2 regions of the Salinicoccus roseus genome follow, and region 2 is predicted to be linked to the other one. Evidence: riboswitches for the same ligand, from Rfam matches in the RefSeq annotation. Region 2 holds a riboswitch; the other holds the start of a gene.
The links. Region 2 has a riboswitch for S-adenosylmethionine ahead of EDC33_RS07920 (LLM class flavin-dependent oxidoreductase). Riboswitches for the same ligand answer to the same signal wherever they lie in the genome.
Positions count from the first base shown of each region.

Region 1: another riboswitch for S-adenosylmethionine. It lies ahead of EDC33_RS03190 (LLM class flavin-dependent oxidoreductase); the one in region 2 lies ahead of EDC33_RS07920 (LLM class flavin-dependent oxidoreductase).

Region 1 is NZ_RKQJ01000001.1:594,877-600,059, reverse strand. It holds gene hflX (GTPase HflX) at 1-33, shown strand, start outside; gene EDC33_RS03200 (methionine gamma-lyase family protein) at 38-1,294, shown strand; gene EDC33_RS12615 (hypothetical protein) at 1,348-1,515, shown strand; gene EDC33_RS03195 (DUF438 domain-containing protein) at 1,829-3,043, shown strand; SAM riboswitch class I at 3,168-3,278, shown strand; gene EDC33_RS03190 (LLM class flavin-dependent oxidoreductase) at 3,385-4,770, shown strand; gene EDC33_RS03185 (hypothetical protein) at 4,840-5,183, opposite strand, start outside.
Region 2 is NZ_RKQJ01000002.1:171,886-177,068, reverse strand. It holds gene EDC33_RS07940 (2,3-butanediol dehydrogenase) at 1-881, shown strand, start outside; gene EDC33_RS07935 (PLDc N-terminal domain-containing protein) at 968-1,165, shown strand; gene EDC33_RS07930 (ABC transporter ATP-binding protein) at 1,167-2,045, shown strand; gene EDC33_RS07925 (ABC transporter permease) at 2,042-2,812, shown strand; SAM riboswitch class I at 3,054-3,154, shown strand; gene EDC33_RS07920 (LLM class flavin-dependent oxidoreductase) at 3,240-4,619, shown strand; gene EDC33_RS07915 (sodium:solute symporter family transporter) at 4,640-5,183, shown strand, end outside.

The DNA of each region.
Region 1 (5,183 bases), on a different contig from region 2:
AGCCGGAGAATTTCAGAAAGAAACGAGGCATAACTGCGTGGAGTATACAGAAACAGATATCAACCAGCTGGTCGAGGAGGCGATCGAGGAGATCGACCCGATCATCAGGGAGAACAAAAAGATTGCAAGGAGAAATTTCAGGAAGGTCATGCAGGCATTCCATGAAAATGGGGTGGCCGAAAGCGACTTCTCGGGCACCACAGGCTATGGATATGATGATGTCGGGCGTGACAAGCTTGAAGAGATCTACCGCATGGTCTTCAGGAGTGAAGATGCCCTCGTCCGAAGCCAGATCATCTCAGGTACCCACGCGATCAGCCTGGTGCTGCTCGCACTGCTCGAGGCGGGGGATGAACTCATCTATATCAGCGGGGAACCCTATGATACGCTCGCCAAGGTCATCGGAAGTTCCGACAAGGATATCGGCAGCCTACGTGAGAAGGGCGTCCACTATCGGTCCATCGACCTAGTGGATGACCGGTTCGATGAAGCGGCGGTCATGGAGTCCATAACAGACCGGACGAAGATGATCGCCATCCAGCGCTCCCGTGGCTACAGCATGCGCAAGTCGCTGACCATCAGGGAGATGGAGGAGATGATCAGCAGGATAAAAGCGGAGTATCCGGACATCATCGTCTTCGTAGACAACTGCTACGGGGAGTTTGTGGAGACCCATGAACCGATTGAGGCCGGTGCGGATGTCATCGCCGGCAGCCTGATCAAGAACCCAGGCGGCGGGCTTGCCAAAATGGGCGGCTATATTGCGGGAAATGCAGATCTGATCACACGGATCAGCTACCGGCTCACTGTGCCCGGCATCGGCAAGGAGATGGGAGCAAGCCTGAATGCGAACACTGACATGTACCAGGGCTTTTTCATGGCCCCCCATGCGGTAGTGGAGAGCCTGAACGGAGCCGTACTGACGAGCCACCTGCTGTCGAAGGCGGGACTGGCAACAGATCCGGCGCCTGATGCAGAACGGACAGATCTGATCCAGAGTGTGTCGTTCAATACGGAGGCGGAGATGATCACCTTCACCCAGATGATACAGAAGGCATCACCCGTCAATTCCCAGTTCCTTCCCGTGCCGAGCGATATACCGGGATACGAGGATCCGGTCATCATGGCCGCCGGCACTTTTGTGCAGGGGGCATCCCTCGAACTCAGTGCAGACGGACCGGTCAGGGCGCCCTATACCGTATTCGTCCAGGGCGGCCTCGTATTCGAGCATGTCGTCCATGCGCTCGAAATGGCACTTCTCGAGATGCGGGAGAAGGGCATGATTATGCTTTAGGCGCACCTGGATGGACATGGCGTTCTACTATGCATTTAAAGGAGGGATGAAAGATGCAGATAGTCGAAAGAAGCACCATGAAGTTGATGTTGGCCGTCCAATATCTGGTCGTCGGTATCCTGCACCATATAACCCTCAAAAAGGTGGATGTATTTAAGGGAATGTACGCGCGCTTGAAAAAGGAAACAGAAGAATTCGATGCGGACAGGAATATACTTTGAGGGGAAATAACGGGACGTGGTCGTCTTCGTCGACACCTCATTTGGAGCGTATGCTGAGACCCAGAATCAAGCGAAGACAGTACTTTCATCCCTGTAGTAGAAGGTATGATGCAATATAGATGAACGCCCTCCAAGGTGGACACAGTAGATGTGCCTGCTTTGGAGGGCGTTTTTTGTGTCGAAAATATCTCACAATAGCGAAAAAATTGTTAACGATTGGAAACAGGCGGTACCGGAAGGGTAATATGGCATATAATAGATGTATTATTGATACATGTTTAATTGGAAGAGAATATTTCTAAGGGGTGATTGCATGTCCATCGCAACAACGGACGTCAGCAAAGTAAGGCCGCTGCTGCTCAAAATCAATCAGGGGGAGCCGGTGGAGAGTTTAATGGATGGTTTCAATACGGAACTCAAGGAAATGGAACCGGGAGAAATGCTTGGTGCGATTATAGAGGTGAAATATGTAGAGAAGGATGTCACCATATATGACATCAAGGAGTTTCTGGATATCCATGAGCACCTCTTCCATAAATCGCTTACTGAAATCCACATATCAAAAGATGACTGTCATCCACTTCGCATACTGGAGAAGGAAAACAGGCTGCTTTCCGGTTCCCTCGAGATCATCGGGCATCTCCTCGAATGCTACGAGGCAGGGGAGCGGACGATGGTGGACACACTCATCGCAGAAGTTGTGCGTTTTGAGGAAATCAACTGCCACTTCAGCAGGAAGGAGAAGCTCTATTTCCCGCTTCTCGAGCGTCGCGGCATCTACACGCTTCCGCGGAAGATGTGGGCGCAGCATGATACCATCCGTCTTCTGCTGCGGGCTCTGAGAAAGCGGACGGAAAAGATTGAGGAGATTGAATTCCGGCATGTAAGAAGATCGTTTGATGATATGAAGGATGCGTGCGAGGAAATGATGCTTGAGGAGTCCTATCTCTTCATACCGTTGACCCAGTCTCTCTTCAAAGAAGAGGATTGGATGGCGATTGCAGCGGAAAGCAAGGCATTCGGCTATGCGATAGAGTCCGTCGGCAAGTACCGTAAAGGAAACAGCTGTTCCGGTAAGCAGCCCGCCCCGCTCGATGATACAGTACATATGCAGTTTGGCGGAGGCTATCTGACCGCTAAGGAAGCGAATCTGATCCTGAACCACCTGCCTGGGGAAATCACATTCGTCGATCGTAATGGGCTGTTCAAGTACTTCAATGAAATCGGGGAAGCCGAAGAGATGATGTTCATACGTACACCACTGTCCATCGGAAGGAATGTCGCCAACTGCCACCCGCCAAAAAGCACAAAGAAAGTGATGCACATCATACATGACCTGAAAAAAAGGAAGAAGGAATCGGAAACGATGTGGTTCAGAAAGAAGGACAAGTATATCCATGTCACATACAAGGCTGTCTTCGACGAGGCGGGGGAGTTCATGGGAATTCTTGAATATGTGCAGGATATCCAGCCGTTCTTCGAATTGCCGAGGGAAGTGAAGCGCGGGCCGAGCCCGAAAGGGAAGTGACTGGGGGTTCCGGCCGTTTGTTTTCACCAAAGCTACGGACGCGGAATGTTAATATTTAAAAATTCAAATTTGACAGAAAATTGCATAGCTGATATCATAGCATTCAACTATAAATTGAATATATTCCTTATCAAGAGCCAGGGGAGGAAATTGGTCCTGAGATCCTGCGGCAACCCCACTTTAAAAAAGTTGAACGGTGCCAATTCCAACAAGCGTCATGCTTGGAAGATGAGGAGGAGCGTCTAGTGTCTCATACCTCTTCCTCATCGGATGGGGTATTTTTCATTACCTACCCTTTTGATGGGTTTTTTTCGATGAATACTTAAAGGGAGAGATGATCTATGAAGAAGCAGATTCGACTGAATGGTTTTACAATGAACACCGTTGCCCCGCATTCCCCGGGATTATGGAGACATGAAGCGGACCAGGGAGTGCGTCATGGCGACCTGGACTATTGGCTGGACCTTGCAAAGCTGCTTGAAGCCGGCAAGTTTGACGGAATGTTTCTTGCCGATGTGCTCGGCATATATGATGTCTATAAGGATGGCCCCGAAACTTCAATTGAACATGCCGTCCAGGTCCCCTTGCATAATCCCCTGCTCCAGATTTCAGCGATGGCGGCAGCAACAAAACATCTGGGCTTTGCCGCGACATATTCGGCTACTTATGCTGAACCATATAAACTGGCACGCGACTTCTCTACGCTGGATCATCTGACGAAGGGCCGTGTAGCCTGGAATATCGTGACGTCGTATCTGAAGAGCGAAGCGGTGAATCTCGGTCTGGCGAATCAGATCGAGCATGACAGGAGGTATGCACGGGCGGATGAATACATGGATGTCGTCTATAAACTGTGGGAGCACAGCTGGGAGGAGGATGCCGTAAAGGCGGATGTCGAAACCGGTGTCTATGCCGATCCAAAGAAGGTCCACCCGGTCAGTCATGAAGGGGAGTTCTTCAGTGTTCCGGGGATGCATGTGGTCGAGCCATCTCCCCAGCGGACGCCGGTCCTCTTCCAGGCAGGCGCTTCCGAAAAGGGCAGAGCATTCGCCGCCAAGCACGCCGAGGCGCTTTTCACCACCATAGCGAGCAATCTGGAGGAGCTGAAATCATTCACGGCGGATATCCGCAGACGGGCGGCTGAGGCCGGAAGAAACCCTGAAGACATCAAAATATTCCCGGGCATCGTACCGGTTGTCGGCAGGACGGAATCGGAGGCAAAGGAGAAATACGAAACGCTCCTTTCCCATGTCAGTTATGAAGGCACACTGTCCATGCTGAGCGGCCATACAGGCATCGATTTTTCCGGCTATGATCCCGACCAGTATGTGGAAAACATCAGAACCGATGCTTCCCATGGATTTCTGCAGAAGTACACGGTGGAGAGTACGAGCAGGAGATGGACGGTCAGGGAAGCAGTTCTGCATCACGGTCTCGGTATCGGAGCGACGAAAGTGGTCGGCACCCCGGAACAGATCGCTGACGCACTCGAGTCGATGGCGAATGAAGGGGATGCAGACGGCTTCAATATCATCCAGGCCCATTCCCCAGGGACATTCGAGGATTTCATAGAACTCGTCGTCCCTGTGCTTCAGGAAAGAGGGAGCTTCAGAAAAGAGTATGAGGCATCCACACTGAGGGAGAACCTGTTCGGAAAGGGAAGTCCAAGGATTCCAGAGAACCATCCTGCAAAGCGGATGGCTTCGCTCTCGCGATCCAGCATATAAAAACTCTCCCGGCAGACTCGTCTGCCGGGGGATATAAGTTTGTAGTTCAAATGGACCCAGGGGTGGGCGTCAGTCGGGAAGGATAGACATATGTATACTATAAAAGCCACCCGAAGGGTGGCTTTCTTTATGGAATACGATTCCGAATTCCTTTTCAAGTTCCATTTCCGGCGTGATACTTGATGAATCGTCACCGACATCATCCTCTTCCGGATTTCCGGGTGCTTCATCTTCTGTAATCTCCTCATCCTGCTCATCCCCAAAGAAGAGGCCGGTACATGAACCGAGTATGATCAGCAGTGCAAGGAAGGTGACTGTCAATACCAGACACCCGCTGATACCGATTTTCTTATTCGTTTCATACTGCTGTTCTGCGCCCTCGCTTCTGCGTTCCTCCCGAAGCGCTTCTGCGC
Region 2 (5,183 bases):
CGATGACCGGCAGAAAGGCACCGCTGACCATGGGCCATGAGTTTTCAGGTACTGTGGAGGAAGTCGGTGCAGGTGTTGAAGGCCTTAAGGCTGGAGACAAGGTGACGATCAATCCGCTCATCACCCAGGAAGTGCATGATGAACCGCTGGTCGACATGTACAAGGGGTTCACTTTCGTGGGTCTCGGCAGTGACGGCGGATTTGCCGACTATGTTGTTGTAGACAGGAAAAATATAGTGAAACTTGAAGATGACACTTCCCTCGAACTCGGTGCACTTGTCGAACCGACAGCTGTTGCCCTTCAGGCAATCCGAGAATCCGAAATGCAGTTCAGCGACTCAGTTGCAGTATTCGGAGCGGGTCCAATCGGACTGCTGACGATCATTGCCGCCCGGGCTGCGGGTGCAAAGGACATCTTTGCATTCGACCTCAGCGATGAACGTCTTAAGAAGGCGAAGGAAGTCGGCGCGACACATGTGGTCAATTCCGGCAATGAAGATCCGATCGATTATATTCATGAGTACTATCCCGACGGTGTTGACCGGACATTCGAAGTGGCTGGTGTCGGTGTGACAGTCGACCAGTCCATCCAGGCGACACGTGCGCGCGGCATGGTGACGCTCGTCTCCATCTTCGAAAAGCCGATTGAATTCAATCCGATGTCCCTCACCGCAAGCGGTGTACGTATCGCATCCACTCTGGCCTACGAGCCGGACATTTTTGAGGCGACGGTCAAGATGATGGAAAGTGGACAGATCGATCCATTCCCGGTCATCACCGACCACATCGAATTGAACGAAATCGTCGACAAGGGATTTGAGGCCCTGCTGAATGACAAGAGCCAGTCCAAAATTCTTGTGAAACTCAGTGGCGACAAGTAAATATATTTTCCAGCCATGGCAATAATTGATGTTGTCATGGCTGTTTTTTTATATAATGGAGGAGAGTGATAGGGAGGGGTGGCCATATGAATATGGATGTACAGGAATATCTGCCGTTCTTGATACCACTGCTTCTGCTGCAGCTGGTATTGATGGTGACTGCGCTGGTGATGATCATCAGGCAGGAGCATTTCAAGTATTTGAATAAGGTGGTCTGGATCATCGTCGTGCTCGTTCTGAACATCATCGGACCGATCCTATACTTCGTACTGGAGCGCAGATGATATGAGAATACTTAAGATTGAAGGGCTGAAGAAGACGTTCAACGATAAGACGGTGATCGAGGATCTGAACCTTGAAGTTGCAGAAAATGAAATCTATGGATTCATCGGCAGCAATGGTGCCGGCAAGACGACTACGATGAAGATGGTGCTCGGCCTGTTGAAGTCGGACGGTGGAGAGATATATGTCTGCGGTGAAAAAGTTCGGTTCGGGGATACACCGACGAACCGTCATGTCGGCTATCTGCCGGATGTGCCGGAATTCTATACTTATATGAATGCGGAGGAGTATCTGAAGCTGTGTGCCGACATCACCCGGATGGGGAAGGCGGAGCAGCGTGAACGGATTGATGCACTCCTCAAGCTGGTCGGGCTCCGCGGAGAGAAGGCGCGGATCAGGAACTATTCACGCGGGATGAAGCAACGACTCGGCATTGCACAGGCGCTAATCCACCGGCCGAAGCTCCTGATCTGCGATGAACCGACGAGTGCCCTCGATCCGAAGGGACGGATGGAGATACTGAAGATATTGAAGGAGATCACAAAAGAGACGACGGTCATCTTCTCCACGCATATACTGACCGACGTCGAGCGTATTTCCGACAGGGTCGGGATCCTGTATGAGGGGAAGATCGTGAAGGAGATCGACCTTTCCAAGGAATCCCTCGGCGAAAAGGGTATCGTCGTCGAATTTGATCAGGAATCTTATGATAAAATTTCACCGGCACTTGATATGCGTCACATAGGCGGGGCATCATATGTCATAGAGGACCATTCCCTGCAGGAAATCTATGGTGTACTGCATGCGCATGGAGTATACCCGGAAAGAATAGTGAAGGAACGGAAATCTCTTGAGGATGTTTACCTGGAGGTGACCACATGAGCCAGATGGTGCCGCTTTTCAAAAAGGAGCTCATCGAATCGTGGCGCAACTTCAAGTTTGCGGCGATCGTCATCGTATTTTCGATCATTGGGATACTCAGTCCGTTCACGGCGCTCATATTGCCTGATATACTCGGCATGGTCATGGACGACTCGGGCGTTACGGTCGACATTCCTGAATCTACGTCACTGGATTCCTACATGCAGTTCTTCAGCAACATGAACCAGATGGGACTGGTGATCTTCGTCATCGTCTTCGGCAGCATCCTCACGCATGAATTCACCCGCAACACGCTGGTGAACCTGGTGACCAAGGGGCTGAAGCGGACGTATGTGATTGTGGTCAAAGCTTCATTCCTCATGCTCGTTTGGACTGTGGGATATGTCATCAGTGCACTGGTGGCCTATGCATACACGATCTACTACTGGGATGAGCCGGTGGACCATCTCTTGTTGGCATTCAGTATGACGTGGTTATACGGTCTATTCATCATCAGCCTCATTCTGTTAGCTTCAACCCTCTTCACGAACAGCTTCATCGCAGTGCTGTTCAGTGTTGTCGCAGTCGTCATCGTGATGCTGATGGCGGGGATTCATCCGGATATCGCAGAATATCTGCCACAATATCTGATCGGCAACAATGTGGGTCTTCTTGCAGGGGAGATTGCTGCAGGAGATGTAGTTTGGCCGATGGTAATCACTGCAGCAGTGAGCCTGGTGTTCATACTTCTGGCCGTAATCAGGTTTAAAAAGGTGCCGATGAATTGATATTTCCCGGGAAATTAATAAAGGCGAATATTCTTCACTGTCATTTTACGATGATAATGAGGATGTTCGTCTTTTTTGCTTTTCATTCTGAACATAACGTTAGATGATACTGGCTGATATTTGATTTTTTATGCTTGTGAACAGACGGAAATTTAATTCCTACTAAAAAAATAAGATTTAGTATTGACATTGATTCAGCCATGGGATATATTAGTCGACATAACTTAATAAATTCAGAAAATTCTTATCAAGAGAGGTGGAGGGACTGGCCCTTTGAGACCTCGGCAACAGACCGTATGTGAACTGTGCCAATTCCAGTAGCGACTTGCTAGAAGATGAGAAGGGATGGTCTATTCTATAAATAAAGCCCCTCTTCTTATCTACAGGAAGCAGGGGCTTTTCACTATCAAAAATCGGAGGTATGAACATGTCAAAAAAACAGATCCATCTCAACGGATTCATCCAAAATTCACCGTCCCCCCATTCCACGGGTCTCTGGAAGCATGAAAAGGACCAGGGGACACGCCACAATCGTCTGGACTATTGGACCGGTACAGCAAAGACGCTGGAACGCGGTAAATTCGATGCGCTCTTCATTGCGGATGTCCTCGGCACCTACAGCGTCTACGGCAACAGTCATGACGCAGCAGCGAAGCACGCAGTCCAGCTTCCCGCCCATGATCCGACACTTGTGATTCCTGCCATGGCGGCCGTCACGAAGCATCTTGGCTTCGCGCCGACGATTTCGACTACATACGCACAGCCCTATTCATTGGCCCGCCAACTGTCGACGCTGGATCATCTGACGGAAGGCCGGGTGGCATGGAATGTCGTGACTTCATATCTTGAGAGCGAGGCGGTGAATATGGGGCTCGAACAGCGTCTGCCGAAGGAGATGCGCTATAACCGTGCAGACGAATTCCTCGAAGTCGTGTACAAGCTCTGGGAGGACAGCTGGGAAGCGGATGCGGTCCAATATGACAGGGAGAAGGACACGTTTGCCGACCCGGATAAGGTGCACATGATCAACCACCGCGGTGAATTCTTCAATGTGCCGGGCCCCCACCTTGTGGAACCTTCGCCCCAGAGGACGCCAGTGCTCTTCCAGGCGGGTGCCTCACCGAAGGGGAGAGACTTCGCAGCAAAGCATGCGGAAGCGGTCTTCACGAAGAATCATTCGCTCGAAGCGCTGGCAGCCTATGTGAAGGATATCAGGGAACGTACGGTGGCCCAGGGCAGGAATGGAGATGACGTCAAAGTGTTTCCGATGATCCTGCCGATCATCGGGGAGACCGAGGCGGAAGCCTATGAGAAGTATGAAGCACTCCAGGACAGCGTGAGCTATGAAGGCACGGCATCCCTCCTGTCCGGCCATACGGGCATCGACTTCTCCCAGTATGATCCGGACCAGTATATCGAGGATATCGAAACCGAAGCGGTGCAGGGGAACCTCGACATGTATACGAAGGACCCGAACCGCAAATGGACATTGCGTGAAGCAATCAAGAACCACGGCCTCGGCAACGGGACCGTGAAGTTCATCGGTACGCCTGCCCAGATTGCCGACCGGATAGAAGAGTGGGCCACAGAGGGCGACGCAGATGGATTCAACATCGCCCAGACCTATTCGCCGGGCACGTTTGAAGAGTTCGTCGACCTTGTCGTACCTGAACTGCAGGCGCGCGGCATCTACCGCACGGAATATGAAGGGGAGACGCTCAGGGAGAATATGTTCGGAAAAGGAAGGAAACATCTTGCAGACAATCATCCCGCAAAGAGGCCAAGCCTTGCAGGGCAGTGGCACTAGGGTAGGGAAAGGAGACACATATGGAACAGATAACTTTATATACTTGGATCGGCTTTTCCGCATTCCTTCTACTGATGCTTGCGGTCGGCTATCTGAGTTCAAGAAAAATGAAGACCATCGGTGATTTTGCGACAGGCGGCGGCAAGCTTGGTCCATATGTACTGGGCTTTTCATTCGCCGCAACGTATTTAAGTGCAGCAACCTTCCTCGGGTATCCGGGATGGTCCCATGAGTGGGGGCTGTCCAACCTCTGGCTGTTCCTGGCCATGATCGGTGGTGGACCGATCGGTGTACTCATGGTCGCCAAAAAGGTGCGTAAGCTGAATACGAAGCAGAAATCCCTGTCCCTGCCGGATTGGCTGGGGGATTTCTATAATAGTGACATCCTGCGGGTTGGGACGGCCCTCATCCTGCTGTTCAACATATTCTACATCGCCGCCCAGTTCGTTGCAGGTGCACGGATATTTGAGTATCTGCTCGGCATGTCCTATACGACCGGCCTCATTCTCATCGCAGCCATCGTCGTCGTCTATGTATTTGCAGGCGGTGCCCTGGCCGACATAT